DNA from 3 places in the Bradyrhizobium sp. AZCC 1577 genome. Region 3 is predicted to be linked to each of the others. Evidence: predicted binding sites of a transcription regulator. Region 3 holds the regulator's gene; each other region holds the start of a gene.

Region 1 (7,806 bases), 1.5 Mb from region 3:
GAAGAAGCTCGCCTCCAACCGCCGCGCGCCCTTGCCCTGCTTGTCCATCGCCGTAACCAGCATTTGAGCGAGCGCGGACAGGTTCATCGCGATCACGGTGCCGGTCGTGACCGGTTCGGGAAAGCGTTTCTCGACGATATAATCCGGCGGCGGTTTGCGCGGGCTGATCGGCGCATCGCCCTGCCCCAGCGCCTGCTGCAACAGCGTCGTGAAGGGCGCACCGAACCTCGCCGTGATTTCGTGGCGTCCTCGCGAGGCGACATCGCCGATGGTCTTCAACCCAGCACGGCGCAGGCCGGCGGTGATGGCATCACCGGCGCCGAGCGCAGATACCGGCAACGGACTGACGGCCTCCGCCTCCTCGCCCTCGGCAATGATTTTTCCGGAAGTCTGGCGCGTCAGCGTGCGGGCGCAGATCGAGGTGCTCGCGATCGCGGCGCTGACGGCAAAGCCGCGGCGGCTCAGTGCGCCGCTGACGATCTGCAGCAACGCACGCTCGCCGCCGAACAGATGGGCGCAGCCGGTGATGTCGAGGAACAAGCCGTACGGCGGATCGAGCGCCACCAGCGGGGTGAAGCGGTCGCACCAGTCGGCGATGTCTTCGAGCGTTTTGCGATCGGCGACTTCATCCGCGTCGAACACTGTCAGCTCGGGACAGATCGCGCGCGCATTGGCGAGCGGCAGGCCGATCGAGAGGCCGGCCTGGACAGCGGCCTCGTCGAGGGAATGGATCAGGATGGCATTGTGCTGCTTGGCAACGACGACGGAGGGGTACTTCACCTCTCCCGCTTGCGGGGGTCGAGACGAGCGAAGCTCGCTCTGAGGTCGGATCGCATCGCAAGATGCGATCCGGGTGGGAGCTCTCTCCATACGAACAGTGTCACTCGCGGCGAGACCCCCACCCCAACCCTCCCCCGCAAGCGGGAGAGGGAGCCGACTGTTCGTGTCGTGAGAGATATCAACCGGGGCGGCGGTGCCGTTCCCTCCCCCCTTGCGGGGGAGGGTTAGGGAGAGGGGTAAGCCACGAGCACTGCCGTTGCCGCCACCCCTCTCCCCCGCCCTCCCCCGCAAGGGGGGAGGGAGCCCACTGTTCGTGTGGTTAGAGATTTCGCTTGAAACCGCTTGGCAATTTTCAGCTTGCGCGGCGCTGGCCGGCGAAAGCTTGCGCTTGATGCGGTCGATGGGCAGGCGTGGCAGCCAGAGGCTGAGGATACGCCGACGGTTCTCTGAATAGGCACTCATCACAATTCCATTCCATGATCCAGCGGCCGACCGGGCCATGACGGTTACGAACGAGTTGCGCGTCGAACACCGGCGCGCCCCAGGCGGCGCTCCAAGGCGCCGCAGGCTTTGGAGCCGCCGCAGGCTTTGGAGGCGCGCCCGGCGGCGAATGCGCCGCGCGCACGATCCATCGGGTCTCCGCGGTCGAGGGGCGCGGCTCCGCCGCCACCCGCAGCAGCAATGCGGTGACGCCGGAGGCTGCTGCGGCCAGCGTGAGCTTGCGGCTGGCGACGAGATCGAGCTGACGCGCCTGCCCCCAGACTTCCAGCACGACGGCGCCGAGCGCGTCGCAGGCCAGCGCGTCGGCGGCGGTCCGCAGCGCAGCGTCAGTGTCGGTGGCGCGCACGGTGACGAGCAATCGCGGATCGAGCCCGAGTTCGGCGAGCCCGCTCATCGACAGCGCGCCCGATTCAATTTCCGAAAAATCCTGCCGTACCCAGACCAGCGGCCGGCGCGGCGACACCCTTCCCGCCAGCCCTGCGATGAAGCCGGTTGCGGTCGCGCTCTGGTGTCCCTCGGCGAACACTTCATGCACCGCCGCGAGCGCAAGCCCGCCGTGCAGCACAGCATCTGCCGCCTTATGGCCAAGCGTAATCTTGTTGAGGTCATGCGCATCGCCATGCGCCTCCAGGCGCTCGATGCTTCCGCGCAAACTCGCAAGCGTGCTTGTGCGTGCGGTGCTCATCCGCCGTTCCTTCAGAAAATTGGCCTTTACCGCTTTTTCCCTAAGTGAACGCGCGGCTGGCTCATTTGTTCATGATATGTTCTAATATAAAGCTAACAGCGCCGGCAGAGTCAATCGAGATCGACGCTTTGGCGATTCATGAGCGGAATCAAAGGGATTCGCGGGCCCCTCCAGACGACCGCAAAGCCGTTGCGCGGGGATGCGGGCAGAGAGTGTGGAGTAAGCACATGCACCACATCATCCTAGATAGCCAAACTGATTTTGATGGCTGGCGTAAAGCGGCCCGCGCGCTGGCGCTGAATGACGTGAAACCGTCCGACGTGAGCTGGCGCGTGGCTGATGATGCGCCCGAACTGTTCGCACCGACCGCGCCGCCGCTCGAGCCGCCACAGGGCACCTTCAACGTGCCGGCCAGGTTCGTCGAACTGGCGGAGGTTGCCATCCTGCACCGCAACCCCGAGCGCTTCGCCCTGCTCTATCGCCTGCTATGGCGGTTGCGAACGCATCACGATCTGCTTGAACTCACGACCGATCCTGACGTGGCCGAGATCACCGCGATGGCCAAGGCCGTGCGCCGCGACGAGCACAGGATGCATGTCCTTGTCCGCTTCCGCGAAATAGGCCGCGAGCAGAAATCGCACTTCGTCGCCTGGTTCGAGCCGGAGCACCACATCGTCGAACTGGCCGCCCCGTTCTTCGCACGCCGTTTCGCCGACATGCCCTGGTCGATCCTGACGCCAGATCTGTGCGCGCATTGGGACGGCCATGTCGTCTCGTTCACGCCGGGCGTCAGCAGAAGCGAAGCCCCCAGCGCCGACCGGCTGGAGGAAACCTGGCGGCGCTATTCAGCCAGCATCTTCAACCCGGCGCGGCTGACGGTAAAGACGAGGAACCTGCAAGAGGGTTCAATAATTAAGCCTGCAGTCAAGCGTGCGGAACGCGACGCTACGGAACCACACCAGGCGCCAAAACGGCCGGAGCCGCCCATGGTGCGCAGAAGAGTTCAGGACGACATCGAGACGCTGCGCGAAGAAGCCGCCGATTGCCGCGCCTGTCATCTTTACAAGAATGCCACCCAGACCGTGTTCGGCGAAGGCCGGCAAACCGCGCGGATCATGCTGGTTGGCGAGCAGCCCGGCGACAAGGAAGACCTCGCCGGCAAACCGTTCGTCGGGCCCGCGGGGCAAATGCTCGACCGCGCGCTGGAAGAAGCCGGCATCGACCGCCGCACGGTCTACGTCACCAATGCGGTCAAGCATTTCAAGTTCGTGCCGCGCGGAAAAATCCGCCTGCACCAGAAGCCGAACACGCCGGAGATCAAGGCCTGCCGGCAGTGGTACGAGCGCGAGCTGGCCGCGATCAAACCCGATCTGGTGGTGGCAATGGGCGCAACCGCAGCGCAAAGCGTGTTCGGGAAAATTACGCCGATCAACAAGAACCGCGGCCGCGCGATCGATCTCGACGACGGCACCACGGCGCTGGTGACGGTGCACCCGTCCTATCTGCTGCGATTGCCGGACGCCGACGCCAAGGCGCGCGAATACCGGCGCTTCGTCCAGGACCTCAAAATCGCCGCCGATGTGCTGCGAAAATCGGCACATGCGGCCTGAATTCCGCCAATCCGATAGTCGCAATTTCTGGTGAAACATAACGGGAAAAATTGACAATCCCGCCTGCAACTATTAATTGATAGAGAACACGATCGCATTCTCAAGGGAATGTGGGACGTCTGCTCACGCGATGATGCTCCCACATGGTCGACGCGCTGCGCGGTTCCCTACCTCCAGCCCCGGCGCCGTGCAGCGCGCGACCCTCTTCATTCAAGAACCTCTTAGCGTTGCACCGCATGGCTGAAGCGACGTTCCCCGGATGCTGCGCAGCGCGCCGCACTTGCGGCGTGGTGCGCTGCTGATCCGGGGTCCACCGCTTGTGGGTCCCGGCTCTGCGGCGCAGCGTTACACGCTGCACCGCGTCCGGGACATGCGATAGCGCTTCGAAAAGGCCGTCATACGTTTAGCCTCTCGCCACGGCCTCCAGTTCAGCAATATCGAACTTGACCATCTTCAGCATGGCCTCGGCAACGCGCTTGGCTTTCGCGGGATCGGGATCGTTCATCAATTCGCCGAGCCGTCTGGGCGCGATCTGCCAGGATAGGCCCCAGCGGTCCTGCAGCCAGCCGCATTGTTCGATCTTGCCGCCCTCCCTCAAAGCGTCCCACAAATGGTCGATCTCGGCCTGCGTGTCGCATTCAACCATGATCGAAAAACTGTGGTTGAACGGGTCGAGGGGCCCCGCCTCGATCGCCATGTAGCGCTGGTCGCCCAGGGTAAAGGCCGCGATCTTGACGCTGCCGGGCGGGCCGCTCGGGCTCTCGGCAGGCAGCGACGAGACCCACTGGACTGATGAGCCGCGGATCAGCGAGGTGTAGAAGCCGATCGCGGCCTCCATATCCTTTTCGAACCAGAGATGCTGTGTGACCCTCATCGACGCTGCCTTTCTCTATCAGTTGCTGGCCGGCGCGCTGCCGCTCCTGTGACAAGGACGGATGGGAGAGGCGGCGTTCCGACAGGGGCTAATGAAAATATTGTGGAATTTCCTTGAACCTTGCCAGCCGCGATCTGCCTGTCGGTGCCTCTACGTACTGTTCTCGAACCTGACGCCATCGGCGATGCGGCCGGGACGCTGCCGTGGCAGGCCCCGACGGATGGCGGGAGACCGGAACCAAACTGCGGCCTTCTACTTTCAGCAAAGTGACGGATGATACGGCAAGGACACCGACATTCACACATCACGCGACCCCAACAGCTCTGCAGCCGGAGCCCGCCATGACCAAAAAGCACCCGAAGGGCACCAAGCTGATCCACGACCCGATTCGGGAGGAAATGCTGGACAGTTTCGATGAGGAACTAGAACTTGAGATCGACGACGATCGCCTCGATGCGCTGACCAATGAATTTGCCGACTATACGGCAGAAGAGACGATCGATCGTCGCGTATACTTCAAGGAATTATTCCGTCTGCAGGGTGAATTGGTAAAATTGCAGACTTGGGTGCAGCACCACCAGCTCAAGGTGGTGGTGATTTTCGAGGGGCGCGATTCCGCCGGCAAGGGCGGCGTCATCAAGCGCATCACCCAGAGGCTCAATCCGCGGGTATGCCGCGTCGCGGCGCTGCCGGCACCGAACGAGCGTGAGCGCACCCAATGGTACTTCCAGCGTTACGTTTCGCATTTGCCGGCCGGCGGTGAGATCGTGCTGTTCGACCGCAGCTGGTACAACCGCGCCGGCGTCGAGCGTGTGATGGGCTTCTGCACTGAAGACGAAGTCGAGGAATTCTTCCGGTCGGTGCCGGAATTCGAGCGCATGCTCGTGCGCTCCGGAATAACCCTCATCAAGTACTGGTTTTCCATCACTGACGAAGAGCAGCATTTGCGCTTCATGATGCGGATCCACGATCCGCTCAAGCAGTGGAAGCTCAGCCCGATGGATGTGGAATCGCGCCGCCGTTGGGAGCTATATACCAAGGCCAAGGAAGCGATGCTGGAGCGTACCCACATTCCGGAAGCTCCCTGGTGGCTGGTCGAAGCCGACGACAAGAAGAAGGCACGGCTGAACTGCATCGCGCATCTGCTCGAACAAATTCCCTACCATGAAATCAAGCTAGAACCGGTGGTACTGCCGCCGCGGGTTCGCCATCCGGAATATAGCCGCGGGCCGATTCCCCGCGAAATGTACCTACCGGAGCGCTATTGAGCGCCGCGTGACCACCGTCCTCATACTGAAGGCGGAGAGCCCTCCCCGCACTTCAAGTTGCGGCTGAACGGCAAATAATGAAGGCCTGTATTGGAGATACAGGCCTTCCTTCATGCTCTCTCGCACGTCATGTGCGATCGAAGTTGAAGTGGCGTCGCGCGCGTTACGACGCCGCCAGCTTGTTCTCGACCAGCTTGATCCAGTAGGAGGTGCCGTACACGATCGCCTCGTCGTTGAAATCGTAGGCGGGGTGATGAAGCCCTGCGCTGTCGCCGTTGCCGCAGAAGATGAACGCGCCCGGCCGCGCTTCCAGCATGTAGGAAAAATCTTCCGCGCCCATCAGCGGTGGCATCTCGTGGACGTTCTGGGCACCGGCCACCTCCTTGGCCACTTGCGTGGCGAACTCGGTCTGCTCGGCTTGGTTCTTGGTCACGGGATAGCCGCGCTCATAGACGAGGTCGATCTTGGCCCCGGTCATCCTGGCTACGCCTTCACACACCTCGCGCACCCGCTTCTCGACGGTCTCGCGAACTTCAGGCGTTAGCGTCCGCACGGTGCCCCGGAGTTCCGCGGTGTGCGGGATCACGTTGCGGGCGTTGCCGGCGTGGAACTCGCAGATCGAGATCACCGCCGACTCCAGCGGATCAATGGTCCGCGAGACGATCGACTGCAGGGCAGTAATGAGCTGTGAGCCGACGAAGACGGAATCGATGCATTTGTTGGGGCGCGCGGCGTGCCCGCCAAGCCCCTCGATCTTGATGTCGATCGAGTCGGTTGCCGCCATAACCGGGCCGGAGCGGATGGCGAACTGGCCGACCGGAATGCCTGGACCGTTATGCATGCCGTAGACCTGCTCGATGCCGAACCGGTCCATCAGCCCGTCCTGGATCATGGCGGCGGCGCCCGCGCCGCCCTCCTCGGCCGGCTGGAAAATCACGACCGCATCGCCGGCGAAATTGCGGGTTTCGGCGAGGTACCGCGCTGCACCCAAAAGCATCGCGGTATGACCGTCATGGCCGCAGGCGTGCATCAGGCCCGGCGTCCTGGACGCATGAGGAAGGTTGGTCGCCTCCTCGATCGGCAGCGCGTCCATGTCGGCGCGAAGCCCGATCACCTTGATCTCGCCCTTGCCGGGCTGCTTGCCCTTGATGACGCCAACAACGCCGGTACGGCCAAGGCCGGTGGCGACCTCGTCGCAGCCGAATTCGCGCAGCCGATCGGCCACGAATGCTGCAGTGCGGTGCACGTCGTACAGCAACTCGGGATTTTGATGGATAACGCGGCGCCAGGCCTGGATATCGGGTTGCAGATCGGCGACGCGGTTGACGATGGGCATGGGAATTCTCGAACCTCAGGTTGGAACGTTAGACCTCTGTAGCATGCAAGCGGCGGTCCACCCAACAGCCTGGAGACGCCGCCCATTCCCGGACGTCATGGCCGGGACTTGTCCGAGCCATCGACGTCTGACTATTAGGCATAAGGGGCGCGTGATGGGCAGAAACTGAGCATGCCGAAAAGGCTTGAAGGCGATTTCGATTATATCGTGGTGGGCGCGGGCACCGCCGGCTGCATCATGGCCAACCGGCTGTCGGCCGATCCCAAAAACCGCGTGCTGATCCTGGAGGCCGGCGGCAACGACAACTGGATCTGGTTTCACATCCCCGTCGGCTACCTCTTCGCGATCGGCAATCCCCGCTCGGACTGGATGTTTCGGACCGAACCGGAGCCCGGGCTCAATGGGCGGTCGCTCGCCTATCCGCGCGGCAAGGTGATCGGCGGCTGCTCCGCCATCAATGCGATGATCTCGATGCGGGGCCAATCCGCCGATTACGATCACTGGCGCCAGCTCGGCCTCACCGGCTGGGGCTATGACGACGTAAAGCCGCTGTTCAAGCGGCTGGAGGACCATTTCCTCGGTGAGAGCGAACATCACGGCGTTGGCGGCGGCTGGCGCATCGAGGCGCCGCGGCTGTCCTGGGAGGTTCTCGACGCGGTCGGCGATGCCGCCGAGGAGATGGGCATCAAACGCATTGCGGATTTCAACACCGGCGACAACGAAGGCATCAGCTATTTTCACGTCAACCAGAA
Region 2 (7,806 bases), 110 kb from region 3:
CGCCATCAGCACGACCCAGATCCAGCCGATGGTCCGGTGCGGCAGGGTTCCCTTCGGTGCTGCGAATTGCACGATGCCAAGCGCAAACGCCGCCATGGCTGCGAAGGCATGCAACGGGATCGTCCCGGGCGCCTCTAGCAGCGGTGCGAGGCTCATGGTGGGCGCTCCAGATCCGGTTGGCGTTCAAGGCTGGAGCAGTCTAAGTGAAATACCTCATGCGAATATTAATAGCATGACGGCTGAGCGAGCCGACCGCACACTCGGCGCAACGCGCCCGTAGATAGGTTTTCAGCCGAATGCAGCGGATTCCCGCGGCGGCACATTAGCTGTAATGGCAGGCGTGAACGCCCCCTCTCGCAAGCGAATTTCTTGCTAGCCGATGCGCCGGCCGAAGGCTCGGCTCTAGAACGGGATGTCGTCGTCCATATCGCTGTTGCGGCTGCCCGCTGCGACCGCCCGCCGCGGCGCCGAGCTAGCCGGACCGCTCGAGCCGAAATCACCGGAATCATCGGACCCGAAGCTGCCGCCCCCGCCGCCGCTGCGGCCGTCGAGCATGGTCAGGTTCGAGTTAAAGCCCTGCAGCACGACCTCGGTCGAGTATTTGTCGACCCCGCTCTGGTCGGTCCATTTGCGCGTCTGCAACTGACCCTCGATGTAAACCTTGGCGCCCTTCTTCAGATACTGTTCGGCGACCTTGCAGAGCCCCTCGTTGAAGATCACCACGCGGTGCCACTCGGTCTTTTCCTTGCGCTCGCCGGTGCCTTTGTCGCGCCAGGTCTCCGATGTCGCGATGCTCAGATTGGCGATCGGTCGCCCGTCCTGTGTCCGCCGGATTTCAGGATCCTTGCCGAGGTTTCCGACCAGAATCACCTTGTTCACGCTTCCCGCCATCGCCGCTCTCCACTCGATATCGCCGGCAAAAATCACTGGTTCGGCCGCTTCCGTGCCGGCCGTCTTCAATTCTTGACCTGTCGCTTGTCCGTTTCCGCGTCCGCTCCCGGACATCCGGACCTATACACTGACAGACCCCGCTGACTTGGCGATCCCTCGGCAAGTCGCCGGTTATCCACATATAGCATCGCCTACGTGCGCGTTCCAGCTTTGTTCCGGATAACGCCCTATATGCGCCTGCTGGCGGCTTTGCAATCTCCAAGCGAACCCCGGAAACCCACGGGAGAACCGAAAGAAGCGAAATGGAACCCGAAAGTTCCCGTCTCGGTTCCAATTATACCAGATAAATCATAAGCTTCGTTCCATAAACTTGGTTGGCGCCTGTTGCATCCAGGACACGCCATTTCCGGTCGAGTCGCGCTATAGAATGCTTCAGCGGCGCGGGCGCTCGCGTCACAACAACGCTTCAGGCCTAGCGGGAAGCGGACAAAACTGGGGATAGATCATGAAGAAGTATCTGTTAGCTTCGGTTGCTCTCATTGCGTTCGCTGCACCTGCGGCGGCGGCCGACCTCGCTGCGCGCCCTTACACCAAGGCGCCGCCTGCTCCGGTCGCTGCCGTGTATGATTGGACCGGCTTCTATATCGGTGCCAACGGTGGTTGGGGTTCGGGCCGCAAATGTTGGGACCTCACCGCCGACGCTGGGGGTCCGTTCATTCCGCCCGTGGCCGAAGGCTGCCACGATGCGACTGGCGGCACGGCCGGTGGTCAACTCGGCTACCGCTGGCAGGCCGGCACCTGGGTGTTCGGCGTGGAAGGGCAAGGCAACTGGGCTGACTTCACGGGTTCCAACACAAGTCTGGCCTTTGTCCCTCTCGTCGAGAATGAGTCGAGGATCAACGCGTTCGGGCTGATCACCGGTCAGGTTGGCTATGCCTGGAACAACGTCCTGCTCTACGTAAAGGGCGGTGCTGCGGTGACCAGCGACAAGTACAAGGGGTTCGATGTCGCGACCGGGCTGCTGATCGACAGCGCCAAGGAAACGCGTTGGGGCGGCGTCGTTGGTGCCGGTCTCGAAGTCGGCTTCGCCCCGAACTGGTCGGTTGGCGTCGAGTACAACCACCTGTTCATGGGTGACCGCGACGTCGACTTTGCTGCATCCGGCAACTTTGTTGGTGTTCCGGCCGGCTCGTTTTCGAGGACTAGTAACATCAGCCAGGACGTCGATCTCGTCACGGTCCGCGTCAACTACCGCTGGGGTGGCCCAGTCATCGCGAGGTACTGATCGCAAAGCCAGCGCGGTACTACGGAAAGGCCGGCTTCACGCCGGCCTTTTTGTTTGCGGTGATAACCAGCACTGAAAAGGCCGGCCTTGCGCCGGCCTTTTTGTTTGGTTGTAGACCGGCACACCCGACACCCGGAACGGTTGTATTTCCATGCTTTTGCCGCTGATGTGGTATTTCCGCGACAGCATTTTTCGGGAACTTCGCGCTATATCGCCAAGCAACCTCAAATTGACGGCTGAGGAAAGTTGCGTTGGAGAGCCGCGAAAGGAAAAAGAAAATGAAGAAGATTCTGCTGACCACCACTGGCCTGATCGCGCTTGGGATGGCGCCTGCGATGGCCGCCGATCTCGCTGCTAGGCCCTACACCAAGGCGCCGGCCGCAGCGATTGCGATCAATAACTGGACCGGCTTCTACATCGGTGCGATGGGCGGCTACGCGCAGGAAAACAGCGATGGCATTGGTACGCTCAGCGGCGGCTTCGCCGGCGGCACCGTCGGCTACAATTGGCAGACCGGCCATCTCGTTCTCGGCGTTGAAGCCGATGGCGCCTGGGCTGACGTGGGCGCGACACTGGGCGTTCCCGGCCTAGCTTCGGTTGACTACACGATTCGTTCGATGGGCACCGTTCGCGGCCGCATCGGCTACGCCTTCGATCAGGTCCTGCTCTACGGCACCGGCGGTTACGCATGGTCTGATAACCGCCTGACTGCAACGCTCCTCGGCTTGAGCGCCTCGGACAGCAAATTCCACTCCGGCTGGACTGTCGGTGCCGGTGTCGAAGTCATGTTCGCACCGAAATGGTCGGTCAAGGCTGAGTACCTCTATCGCAGCCTCGAAAGCGCGAACTACTTCACCGGTGCTGTCCCGGGCGGCGTTCCGATCGGAACGATCAATCTCAACAGCGTTCAGGTCGGCGTGAACTACCACTTCTGAGCGCAAAAAACATAAGCCCTTCTGCTAAAGCTGAGGCGCCTCCGTTCCGAGAACCGGAACGGAGGCGCTTCTGTTTGTGAAGTTCGGATCGGAGCTGCTGACTGCTGCTGCCAAAAATATGACAGCACAAACAATCCGTTGATGATTCGCGCGCAGCACTGGAAATTCCCTGCCGTTCTTCCTATGTTCCGACTTTCAATCAACGGCGCCTGATCCCGGTCCCTCGCCGGCAATGCGCGCCCAACGTGGCGCGTGCCTCGCGCCTGGAAATGCCGATATGGATGAAGTGCTAAGGGCGAAGCGCCAACAGAACGCCGGCTCCGCATCGCGTGCGATCACCATACGCGGCGCACGCGAGCACAATCTCAAGAATGTCGATCTCGAGATTCCCCGCGACAAGCTCGTGGTGTTCACCGGCCTCTCCGGCTCCGGCAAATCCTCGCTCGCCTTCGATACCATCTATGCCGAGGGCCAGCGCCGCTACGTCGAATCCCTCTCGGCTTACGCGCGCCAGTTCCTGGAGATGATGCAGAAGCCGGACGTCGACCAGATCGACGGGCTGTCTCCTGCGATCTCGATCGAGCAGAAGACCACGTCGAAGAACCCGCGCTCCACCGTCGGCACCGTCACCGAGATCTACGACTACATGCGCTTGCTATGGGCGCGCGTCGGCGTGCCCTACTCGCCGGCCACGGGATTGCCGATCGAAAGCCAAGTCGTCTCGCAGATGGTCGATCGCGTGCTGGCACTGCCCGAAGGCACTCGGCTCTATCTGCTGGCGCCGGTCGTGCGCGGCCGCAAGGGCGAGTACAAGAAAGAGCTAGCCGAATGGCTCAAGAAGGGTTTTCAGCGCGTCAAGATCGACGGCACTTTCTATGAGCTGTCCGAGGCGCCGGCGCTCGACAAGAAATTCCCGCACGACATCGACGTCGTGGTCGATCGCATCGTGGTCCGTCCCGATCTCGGCCAGCGCCTCGCCGAAAGTTTTGAGACGGCACTGAAGCTCGCCGAGGGGCTCGCCGTGATCGAATATGCCGATGCGCCGGCGGGCGCGCCTGCGGCCGAGGACAAGAAGAAGACCGCCAAGATCCACGACAAGAGCGGGCCGGAGCGGATTCTGTTCTCGGAGAAATTCGCCTGCCCGGTCTCCGGATTCACGATTCCTGAAATCGAGCCGCGGTTGTTCTCGTTCAACAATCCCTATGGCGCCTGCCCTGCCTGCGGCGGCCTCGGCATCGAGCAGCATATCGACGAGGACCTCGTCATTCCCGACAAGGAATTGACCTTACGCAAGGGTGCGATTGCGCCCTGGGCAAAGTCGTCCTCGCCCTACTACATCCAGACGCTGACCGCGCTCGGCAAGTTCTACAAGTTCACGCTCGACACCAAGTGGAAGGACCTGCCGAAGAAGACGCAAGCAGCGCTGCTGCATGGCTCCGGCGACGACGAGATAAAGTTCTCCTACGAGGATGGCGTCCGCTCCTACGATACCAAAAAGCCGTTCGAGGGCGTCATCACCAACCTCGAGCGCCGCTACCGCGAGACCGAGAGCGAATGGGCGCGCGAGGAACTGGCAAAGTATTTCTCCGACATCCCCTGCGAGGCCTGCAAGGGCCATCGGCTCAAGCCCGAGGCGCTCTGCGTCAAGATCGGCGGCAAGCATATCGGCGAGATCTCCGAACTGTCGGTGAAGCGCGCCGGCGAATGGTTCGAAAGCGTGCCGAAGGCGCTCAACGACCAGCAAAACGAGATCGCCGCGCGCGTCTTGAAGGAGATCCGCGAGCGGCTGTCCTTCCTGCTCGACGTCGGCCTGAACTACCTCACGCTCTCCCGCTCTTCCGGCACGCTCTCCGGCGGCGAAAGCCAGCGCATCCGCCTCGCTTCGCAGATCGGCTCCGGGCTGACCGGCGTGCTCTACGTCCTGGACGAGCCCTCGATCGGCCTGCACCAGCGCGACAATGCGCGCCTACTGGAGACGCTGAAGCGGCTGCGCGACCTCGGCAATACCGTGATCGTGGTCGAGCACGACGAGGACGCGATACGTCTAGCGGACTACGTGCTCGACATCGGTCCCGGCGCCGGCATGCATGGCGGCCACATCGTGGCGCAAGGCACGCCCGCCGACATCATGCGGAATCCGAAATCGCTGACCGGCAAATACCTCACCGGCGAGTTGTCGGTGCCGATCCCCGAGCGCCGGCCGCCGAACCATCGCCGCACCATCAAGGTCGTCAACGCCCGCGGCAACAATCTGAAAAACGTCTCGGCGGAAATTCCGTTGGGGCTATTCACCTGCGTTACCGGCGTTTCCGGCGGCGGCAAGTCCACGCTGCTGATCGACACGCTCTACCGTGCCATCGCGCGCAAACTCAACAACGCCAGCGAAGGCGCCGCCCCCCACGACCGCATCGAGGGGCTGGAGCATATCGACAAGATCATCGATATCGATCAGTCGCCGATCGGCCGCACCCCGCGCTCCAACCCTGCAACCTATACCGGCGCCTTCACCCCGATCCGCGAATGGTTTGCCGGCCTGCCCGAAGCCAAGGCGCGCGGCTATGAGCCCGGCCGCTTCTCCTTCAACGTCAAGGGCGGCCGCTGCGAGGCCTGCCAGGGCGACGGCGTCATCAAGATCGAGATGCACTTTTTGCCCGACGTCTACGTCACCTGCGACACCTGCAAGGGCAAGCGCTACAACCGCGAGACGCTCGAGGTCCTGTTCAAGGGCAAGTCGATCTCGGACGTGCTCGACATGACGGTGGAAGAAGCCGCCGAATTCTTCAAGGCGGTGCCGCGTGTGCGCGAAACGTTCAAGACGCTGCACCACGTCGGCCTCGACTACATCCATGTCGGCCAGCAGGCCACCACCCTCTCCGGCGGCGAAGCCCAGCGCGTCAAGCTCGCCAAAGAGCTCTCAAAGCGCGCCACCGGGCGCACGCTCTACATCCTGGACGAGCCGACGACGGGACTGCACTTCCACGACGTGGCAAAGCTCCTGGAAGTGCTGCACGAGCTCGTCGCCCAGGGCAACACGGTCGTCGTGATCGAGCACAACCTCGAGGTCGTCAAGACCGCCGACTGGGTCATCGACCTCGGCCCCGAAGGCGGCGACGGCGGCGGCGAAATCGTCGCCTGGGGCCCGCCGGAGGACATCGTCAAGGCGCCGCGAAGCTATACGGGGAAGTTTCTGGCGCCGGTGCTGAAGAAGGCGGAGGGCAAGCCGCGGAAGAGTGCGGGAGCGAGTGAGGCGGCGGAGTAAGGACGCATGGCCGCAAAGAAACTGGAGCTTCGAAATTTTATCCAGATCGATGAAAAACAGATCGACTCAATCCTGGCTCAGCTTTCAACTTCGTATTCGGTGATTGAGAATCTCAAAGCTAAGTTCGGGTTTTCATATGCGAGCGCTACGTTTGAACTCGAAGCCAACTCAAGAAGAGACACAAGCGTGGTCAGGAAGATTGCTCGACTTGAGCGCTATTTGGAGCGCAACCGTCTCATCAGCACGGCACGCCCACGACGGATGCCGCACGCGCTTTTGAATTCATCCCAATATTGGTGGGTGAAGGAAACATTCACTGCGCGAAGAGTGACTATTCCGGCATCGTCCATACTCAAGACCTCTGGTGCCGAGGTACTGACGGTATGGGTATCTGACCCAAAGCGTGCTCCTAAGCCGAGGCACGAATGGGACTTCACTGGCAGCTTTTTATTCTTACCAACCATGCACTACGACGAAGGAAAGACTAGCACTGTCTGGTCTGGTTGCTCGGCTTTGCGGTTCATCGCAAATGCAGCGCTGGGACAGCCGCTAGCCGCTACCGATCCCAACGAGAGTCTCGGGAGGTTCAGCACTAAGCATCCAATTGAAAAACTCGCTGAACTCAACGCTACGGTGCACGAAGCACGGAGGCTCGAAAGCCTCTATTACGTAAGATACATCACGAACGAACAGACTTACCTAGTGAAGGACCGCGAAGTGAGAGTGAATGATGTAGTCGGTTATCCGATTTACATCTCAGCGTACCCTGAGCTCTTTAGATCCGCTTCATAAGCCTTGGACAGTACGTGGGATTAGTAGAGCGCAGCGAAACCCATCACCGTCGTAAAGCGGTGGGGTTTCGCTACGCTCTACCCCCGTACGGCCCTACACCCCCCAATAATGCGGATGCGGTCGCGAGCGGTCGCCCCAGTCGAAGGCGTCGTCGTCGAGTTCGGACGGGCCTGCGCGCAGATCCTCCAGTGTCACGTCGGATTGGTAGGCCTGACGCGCGGGATCAAATCGGAGTGCGTCCCACCGGATCGGACAATGATGGTGGCTGCCGAGTAGCCCTCCGGTCTTGATCACGGCGTAGGCAACCGTTCCGCTCACCTTGTCGAGCATCAGCCGCTCGATCGAGCCGAGCTTTGTGCCGTCGCGCCCATACACGCTCACGCGCTCGACGCGATCACTAGGCACCAGGGTATGAGGCATGGCGACCTCCCTGCTTTCCCTTGTTCGGTCAATATATAGCACAACAGCGGACCGGCTTGGATGATCCAACCTGCGACAAAGTTTGCAGTTGCTGTGGGATGGGTGGAGCGACTTGTCCGCCCAAGCCCAACGAGCATAGGCGGAAGCGATACCCATCGAAGTTGCCGCGCGATGCACAATGGTGGTTTCGCGGAGCTTATCATCGGGCCGGCCGACAGGCCGGC
Region 3 (7,806 bases):
TGCTGCTCGGGGATGTTGCCGAGCGACCTCCGGTAGGCCCGCTCGGCCTCCTTTTCCGCCGCTTTTTCCGAGGGCGTCTTGTCCTTCTCGGTCTCGCCGTATGCGGGAGGACGGGCTTGTTGGCCCCAGGCGGGGCCGGCCAATAATGCGATCACGGCGACGGCGCCCAGGATTCTGCCAACGGTTTGCATGCGACTACTCCCTGAAAATTGGCCCCAAGAAACTGGCCCAAAGCCTTAGCACAGCCTGCGTACGGGCTTAAGCGCCGGATTGGGCTGCGACGCAAATCGCCGTGGCCGTTGCCGAGGCCGGTCCGGTTTTGTAAACGACTGCCATGAATTCGCCGCCAGCGCCCCATTCCGTCGATGCCTTGCTGTTCGACCTCGGCCGTGTCGTGCTCGACATCAGTTTCGATCAGGTAATGACGTGCTGGGCAGGGCATGCCGGCTGCGCGCCTGCCGACCTCGCCGGACGCTTTGTGATGGACGACAGTTTCAAGCACCACGAGACCGGTCGGATCGACGATGCGGCGTTCTTTGCGAGCCTGCGCCGGTCGCTCGGCATCGGCATCACCGACGCGCAGTTCCTGGAAGGCTGGAACGCGATCTTCACCGGCGAAATGCCCGGAATCTCGCCGCTCCTGGCGCGTGCCGCAGAACGCCTGCCGCTCTATGCTTTTTCCAACACCAATCCGGCCCATGTCACGCATTTTTCGCAGGCCTATGCGGATGTGCTCGGCCATTTCCGTCAGATATACCTGTCCTCCAGCATCGGTTTGCGCAAACCCGACGCCGAAGCCTATGATCATGTGGTAAAAGCGATCGGCGTGCCGGCGTCGCGGATCCTGTTCTTCGACGACTCGGCTGCCAATATCGAAGGTGCGCGGGCGCGCGGCCTTTCTGCCATCCACGTGACATCGACGGATGACGTGGCGAGGGCACTGACCGCACTTGGAATTTGAGGGAGGTCTGCCCGTGGCGTTGATGCCGGTTGCCGATGCATTGTCTGCCATCCTCGCGGGCGCCGATCCCCTGCCCGAAGAAATGGTGGCGCTCGATGAGGCGTATCACCGCATTCTCGCACGCGACGTCGCCGCGCGGCGGACGCAACCGCCGCAAGCGATGTCGGCGATGGACGGCTATGCGGTGCGCGCAGCTGACGCCGCCGATGTCAGCGCGCGGCTAAAGGTGATCGGCGAGGTCGCCGCCGGCCGCCCGTTCGAGCGGAAGGTCGGCCCGGGGGAAGCGGTGCGGATCTTTACCGGCGGCGTGATTCCCGATGGCGCCGACGCTGTCATCATCCAGGAAGACACTGGCGTCGAGGGCGATCATATCACCATCACGGAAGCTGCCGTTCCGGGGCGGCATATCCGCGCCGCGGGCGTTGATTTCCGCGAAGGCGACGTCCTCCTCAAACGCGGGCGCCGCCTCACCGACCGCGACCTCTCGCTCGCCGCCGGCATGAACTACCCGGAGCTTGCGGTGCACCGCCGCCCGAAAGTTGCGATGCTGGCGACCGGCGACGAGCTGGTGATGCCGGGCGCAAGCCCCAGCCCCGGCCAGATCGTCTATTCCAACGGCTACGGCTTGCGGGCACTGGCGCGGGCCGAAGGGGCAGAAATCATCGACCTCGGGATCGCCGCCGACACCGTCGCCGCGACCACGGACGGCATCCGCCGTGCCCGCAAGGCCGACGCGGACATCCTGATCACCCTGGGCGGCGCGTCGGTCGGCGACCACGACCTCGTCAAGCGGTCGCTGGAAGCCGAGGGCGTCGCCATCGCATTCTGGCGGATCGCGATGCGGCCGGGCAAGCCGATGATGCACGGCAGGCTGGGCGCGATGCGGGTGATCGGCCTGCCAGGCAATCCCGTCTCCTCGTATGTCTGCGGCTTCCTGTTCCTGGTGCCGCTGATTCGCGCCTTATCGGGCCGCGATACCATCCATCACCGGCGCGAAAGCGCGCTGCTCGGCCGCGACCTCGCCGCCAATGATCAGCGCGAAGACTATCTTCGCGCCCGCCTCGAAGCGCGCGACGACGGCACGCTGGTTGCCGTGCCGGTGAACCATCAGGACTCGTCGCTATCGGGGAATCTCGCTGCGGCACGTGCACTTGTGATACGTCCGCCGTTCGCGCCGGCTGCCGCAAAGGGATCGCGTTGCGAGCTGCTCCGGCTGCCGGAATGACGCCTGAACGGTGTTCCCCCAGCACCTTGGGCCGGAACCGCAATGCGTTCACCTGAAATTAAGTGGTTGCGGAACACATATCGAACATATAGTGTCCGTTCATGATTTGTTTCGACTGCTAGTGTCTTAGATCGGGAGTTTGGGGACTCCACGATCCGGGCCCTGAAGATTCGGAACGAGACGACGCCAACCCGGGGGATTGCTCGCGATGCTTACGCGCAAACAGTATGAACTTCTGCGTTTCATCAATGAACGGCTGAAAGAGGCCGGCGTGCCGCCCTCCTTCGACGAGATGAAGGACGCGCTCGATCTGCGTTCGAAATCCGGAATCCACCGCCTCATCACCGCACTGGAGGAGCGTGGCTTCATCCGTCGCCTGCCCAACCGCGCCCGCGCCATCGAAGTCATCAAGCTGCCCGAGCTCGCAGCCGCCGCCAACAGCCGCCGCGGCTTCACGCCGAGCGTGATCGAGGGTACGCTCGGCAAACGCACAGTGAGCGCGCCGGCCGCCGAGGACGACGGCAATCGCCCGGTGGCCGTGCCTGTCATGGGCCGGATTGCCGCCGGTACGCCGATCGAGGCGCTGCAGACCCGCAGCCACACCATCAGCGTACCGCCGGACATGCTCGGCTCCGGCGAACATTACGCGCTCGAAGTGCGCGGCGATTCCATGGTGGACGCGGGCATTCTCGACGGCGACATGGCGCTGATCCAACGCAACGAGACCGCCGACACCGGCGACATCGTCGTGGCGCTGATCGACGAGGAGGAAGCCACGCTGAAGCGCTTCCGCCGCCGCGGCGCCTCGATCGCGCTCGAGCCCGCCAACACCGCCTATGAAGTCCGCATCCTGCCGCCGAACCGGGTCCGGATTCAGGGCAAGCTGATCGGGCTCTACCGCAAATACTGACCCGTTATGCCGTCCGGGCCGTGACGGAAAAGAGCCTCGGCCCGCGGCCGGGGTTTTTTGTTGCGCGTTTGGAACCAACGCCCGTTAGCGCGTTTGTGAATGTGGCGCAGTGCGCCAGTCGCAGAATTGCCCAGAAACGAGAAAAGGCTCTGCGCCATGTCCACTCTGATAGAGGCCTGTGCCTCCTTCTAGACACGGGTCAGCTATCTCAAACGAGGGAGCCATCCGATGTGTGACTATAGCCTGCATGCTGTGGCTACGCGGCCTGCCGAGGTCGGCGAGACGCTGATCACCACGACATTCCGCGGTACATCGACCCGCGGCTTTGCGTCGGAACGCGAGCCTGCAGTGGCGGTCTGCATGCTTCCCGGCACCGAACTGGCGTTCGCTGAGGACGTCAAATACGACAACCGGTGGATCTGGACTCGAACCACCGACTGGCGGGTCGGCAAGTTCAATCAAATCGACCCCCATATCTCCGACCGTCACCATGACGCGATCGAATTTCCCGACGGAAGCCATGTGCTGGTGACGCAGCTTTGCGAAGGCCAGCGCGCGACCGTGCTGCAATTGCCGGTGGTCCAGACCGGTGGCGAACGCGCGCCGAAGGTGACGGAAGCGCGTCCGGCCGAATCGATCGTGACCGGATAAACGCCCACGCGCATATGATCCGCCGGCCCAGGCCGGCGGATCAGGGTGGTACATTTTTCAGAGCTCGGCACCGCAGGGGGGCAGTCGGTGGTCAACAAGGTAACGTGGCAAAAAGCCGGGCGCGTCACTGAGCCCGGGCGGTACATGTTCAGGTACGGCTGGCTCACCATCACGGCCGAGGATCTCGCAATCTGGCAGCAATTTCCCGACGCATCGTTCACGCTGGTCGCTCTGCCGTCGGCGCCCGACGCGCCCGAGGAATTCCATCTCGGCGCGTTCGAAATTCCAGCCAAACCCACAGTCGACGAGCACTGACGCCCGTCTACTCCTCCGCCTGAAGGTCTGCCTCGGCCGGCGTGGCATCGACGCTGCGCGGTGGCACGACGCGCGGCGCCAGCACGGTGGTGTCGGCCTCACTCTCGTCGGCTATGGCCGGCGACCAAGGCCGGTCGATCCCCCTCGGCTTGACCGCCTCGACGGCAAATCCCTCGCGGCCACGCCGCAACGCCATCGCGCCCTGGCGCCGGAGCCGTTCGGCGCCGATGACGGAAGCACCGCATGCCGCCGGGGCCTGCCGCAGCGTCACAATGATTGCCGCGCGCTCGCAATCGTCCGAAAACGCCTCGGGCCTGAGCGCCTGTGCGATCAGGCCGCCGCCGACGGCTTGCACCACGCAGCCAAGATCGTCGCATGAGACGCCTGACGTGAGCGAGGCGTCAGCCGCCGTTCGTGCGTCCGCATCCGCCGCCAGCCACTCCTTCAAGAGGAAGACGTCTCGAGACCCCTTGGCCGCGTGCATCAAATGCAGCCGGCCATCCTGGCCGCGCACCCCGACATTGCGCCCGTCGGCGGAAATCAGGATATCCGGCTGCGGCGCCCTCGCCGCCCACAGCGCCGCTGATAGTACCAGCGCCGCTCCCGACCAGCGCAGCGGCGTGCGCAACAGGCCGAGCAGGATGATGCCGAGGCTCGCCGCAATCAGCGGTCCGATGCCGAAGGCCGGCACCCGGCCGACCGCGCCGGGTAACGCCGCGACCCATTGCGTCACCGCAATCATCCAGTCGATGCCGAGGCCCATGGCCGCCCAGAACAGTCGATCGAAGCCGAACGGCATCGCGACGAGGCCAAGCAGGCCCGCCGGCATCACCAGCGCGGAGACCACCGGCATCGCCGCGAGGTTGGCCAGCACGCCGTAAGGCGTGACCCGGTGAAAGTGAAAGGCGGCGTAAGGCATGGTCGCAAGCCCCGCCACCAACGAGGCCAGCAACAGCATGGTGACTTCGCGGCCGCCCCACAGCGCCACGCGCGCCGTTGCGGTATGATCCGCCGTCGCGAACAGGCGCGGCATGCCGATCTGCACCAGCGCCACCAGCCCCAGGGTCGCCGCAAACGACATCTGGAAACTCGGATGTACCAGCGCTTCCGGCGCGACCGAGAGCACGATCAGGGCGGCGACCGCGAGCGTGCGAAACGTAATCGCGCGGCGATCGACCATGACCGCGATCAGCACCACGGCCGTCATGAAGAACGATCTTTGCGTCGCGACCTCGGCGCCCGACAGCAGCAGATAGAACGCGGCGGCAACGAGGGCTGCCGCCGCCGACCACTTCTTTATGGGCTGGCCGACCGTGAGCACAGGGAACAGCGCCAACAGCGCCCGCACCGCAAAGAACACGACGCCGGCGACGACGGCCATGTGATAGCCGGAGATCGACAGCACATGGCCGAGACCGGAGATGAACATCGCATCGTTCACCGGCGGTGAGATCGCATCGCGCCGCCCGGTCAACAGGGCGGTCGCAATCGCGCGCTTGTCGCCTTCCAGCGTGGTCCTGATCCGCGCATCGATCGTATCGCGCAGGCCTTGCATCACAGCCGAATAGCGCAGGCGGAGCCCGCCGCCCGCGGCTGGCGGCTCGGTGGTCTTGATCGCGCCCATCACGAAGCCGGAGGCCCCGATGCCGGCGAAAAACATGTCGCGGCTGAAATCGTAGCTACCCGGCCGCACCGGCGAAAGCGGCGGCAACAGCCGCGCCTTCAGCTCGACGAAGCTCCCAACTGGCGGCGCCGTGCCCTTCCTTACCGACAGCCGCACCCGCTCCAGCTTCGTCGTTCCGCGCGCGCTTTCCATGGTGACGACGCGAAGGACAAAACGGTCGGTGCGCTCGCGGATGTCGCGAGTCTCGACAAAACCCGTCAGCGACACCGAAAACATCGGCCGCGCCAGCACGCCATGCGCGATCCGCGCGGTCTTCCAGGTCGCGACCGCAAAGCCCGCGGCGACGGCCGCGATCATCACCGCGGCGGGAAAGAATTTCTGCCGCCGCAACAGCACCGCCACCGCGCACAGCGCGATTGCCACAATGGTAGCCACTGACAGCGCCGGCTCATGATCGGCGGCGAAGTAAAAGGCAATGCCGGTGCCGAATGCAACGGGTACCCACGGCAGCAGGCGGCCCGCGCCGGCTTCGGCGCGTGCCCATGTACGCAAGGTCTCGATCAGTGGCGGCCAGAACGCGGGACGCGATGGCAAAATGCCGCCGACCAGCGCCGCAGCGCGCGGCGGCCAGGTGCCGGCATAGCCCCGTTTTCGGCCCGACGTGTCGCCCTGCTCCGCCACCGAGCCTACACCTTACGATCTCGTGAAGACCGCAAGACTACCGGACGCTGTATTTGGGCCGCTAGCGGAACGAATGCAGAAACTTGAGGAAATGCACGCCGGCCGGCGTTACAATCGCGTTATGAGACTTGCGGCCTGCCTCCTATTTGCTTTGGCGACGTCGGCATCCGCTGTCGCAGCGGCTGAACAATGCCGCTTCATCGAAGCAAGAGCAGAGCGCGAAGCGTGCTATCAGCGCCAGGACGTTGCGCGGGCCGCCCGGCAAAAGGCTAATGAGGACCGGCAGGCACAGCAAAAGCCGTATGAGCCGATGGCCCAGGAGGATGCTCAGCTCGCCAAATCCCTGCGCAGTATTTGCCGGGGCTGCTAGGCCGATCCTGAGGCGCCGCGGGTGCGAGGCCATCACGCTTAACGCAGCGCCCGTCGCGATCGACCGCTACTCAAGACGTAACCGTCCGGCCTGCGTTGTGTTGCCGCTGCTCTTCCCCCGGAGCCACCATCCAATCCGGGCAGCTCACCGGCAGGAACGCGCTCTTGAAAGCACTCTTGCAAGTGCGCCGCGGCAGGATGCACACTGTGTGCGCGGGATCAGGTGTCAACGTCTACGGTTCTCAGCTCGACTGGAATTCCCGGTCGCGCTCAGAATGAGAGGAGCATGACGCCATGCGAGAAACCGAAATCCACGACTATGCGCGGCAATTACTGGAAGCTCATGGCGCCAAGGCCATTGCGGAAGCTGCCCAGAATGCCATCGAACTTGAGGCAAAAGGCGAGGTCGAGCTGGCCAGAACCTGGCGGCATATCGAAGACGCGATGAAGATGATGCGTGGTCCCCACCAAAGCTGAGATTGCCGGCGCGGCAACGCAGAACGTGGGCCAGGAGCCGTCGCAAGTCGCTTCGCCACGGCTGAATGGCATCGCAACGTCCAAGATGCGGCTCTCCGTTACAGGAGTTGAAGCCATGTTTCCGAAGTGTGCGACAGCCGAAGATCTCGTGAAGGCGATCAAAGACGAGAAGGTGCAGATGATCGATCTGCGGTTTACCGACTTGCCCGGGGTGTGGCAGCATTTTTCCGTCCCACCGGGTGCAGCGAGTATCGATGCTCTCAGCGAAGGCATTGGGTTCGACGGCTCGTCCATCCGCGGCTTTCAGGAAATTCAGGAAAGCGACATGCTGGTCGTGCCGGATCCGGCCACGGCCTTTCTCGACCCGTATTCCCCTGTGTCCACCCTGGTCCTGATCTGCAACATCAGGGATCCCGTGACCGGTCAACCCTATAGCCGTGACGCCCGTTACATCGCCCAGAAGGCCGAAACGAACCTGAAGGGTACCGGCCTCGCCGATACGAGTTACTTCGGCCCGGAGGCGGAGTTCTTTGTGTTCGACGAGGTGCGCTACGGGCAGGGCATCAATCATGCCTTCCACGAAATCGATTCCA

Evidence for each region. The regulator LexA, encoded in region 3, represses DNA repair genes until DNA is damaged. The targets are predictions, from matches to a motif close to TGTTCNNNNTGTGTTCNG.
Region 1: V1278_RS28490 (ImuA family protein) is a predicted target of LexA. The motif match lies at 2,033-2,050, and genes of this name have one in related genera.
Region 2: uvrA (excinuclease ABC subunit UvrA) is a predicted target of LexA. The motif match lies at 3,285-3,302, and genes of this name have one in related genera.

Annotation. Positions count from the first base shown of each region.
Region 1 is NZ_JAZHRQ010000001.1:5,985,504-5,993,309, forward strand. It holds gene V1278_RS28485 (Y-family DNA polymerase) at 1-870, opposite strand, end outside; gene V1278_RS28490 (ImuA family protein) at 1,133-1,966, opposite strand; gene V1278_RS28495 (UdgX family uracil-DNA binding protein) at 2,194-3,576, shown strand; gene V1278_RS28500 (VOC family protein) at 3,980-4,450, opposite strand; gene ppk2 (polyphosphate kinase 2) at 4,792-5,718, shown strand; gene V1278_RS28510 (M20 aminoacylase family protein) at 5,882-7,054, opposite strand; gene V1278_RS28515 (GMC family oxidoreductase) at 7,226-7,806, shown strand, end outside.
Region 2 is NZ_JAZHRQ010000001.1:4,560,214-4,568,019, reverse strand. It holds gene V1278_RS21620 (DUF2306 domain-containing protein) at 1-156, opposite strand, end outside; gene V1278_RS21615 (single-stranded DNA-binding protein) at 403-891, opposite strand; gene V1278_RS21610 (outer membrane protein) at 1,397-2,176, shown strand; gene V1278_RS21605 (outer membrane protein) at 2,455-3,111, shown strand; gene uvrA (excinuclease ABC subunit UvrA) at 3,389-6,370, shown strand; gene V1278_RS21595 (hypothetical protein) at 6,377-7,162, shown strand; gene V1278_RS21590 (PRC-barrel domain-containing protein) at 7,256-7,582, opposite strand.
Region 3 is NZ_JAZHRQ010000001.1:4,454,096-4,461,901, reverse strand. It holds gene V1278_RS21095 (hypothetical protein) at 1-191, opposite strand, end outside; gene V1278_RS21090 (HAD-IA family hydrolase) at 335-961, shown strand; gene V1278_RS21085 (molybdopterin molybdotransferase MoeA) at 975-2,186, shown strand; gene lexA (transcriptional repressor LexA) at 2,395-3,096, shown strand; gene V1278_RS21075 (hypothetical protein) at 3,325-3,747, shown strand; gene V1278_RS21070 (hypothetical protein) at 3,793-4,062, shown strand; gene V1278_RS21065 (ComEC/Rec2 family competence protein) at 4,070-6,367, opposite strand; gene V1278_RS21060 (hypothetical protein) at 6,441-6,737, shown strand; gene V1278_RS21055 (hypothetical protein) at 7,031-7,213, shown strand; gene glnA (type I glutamate--ammonia ligase) at 7,329-7,806, shown strand, end outside.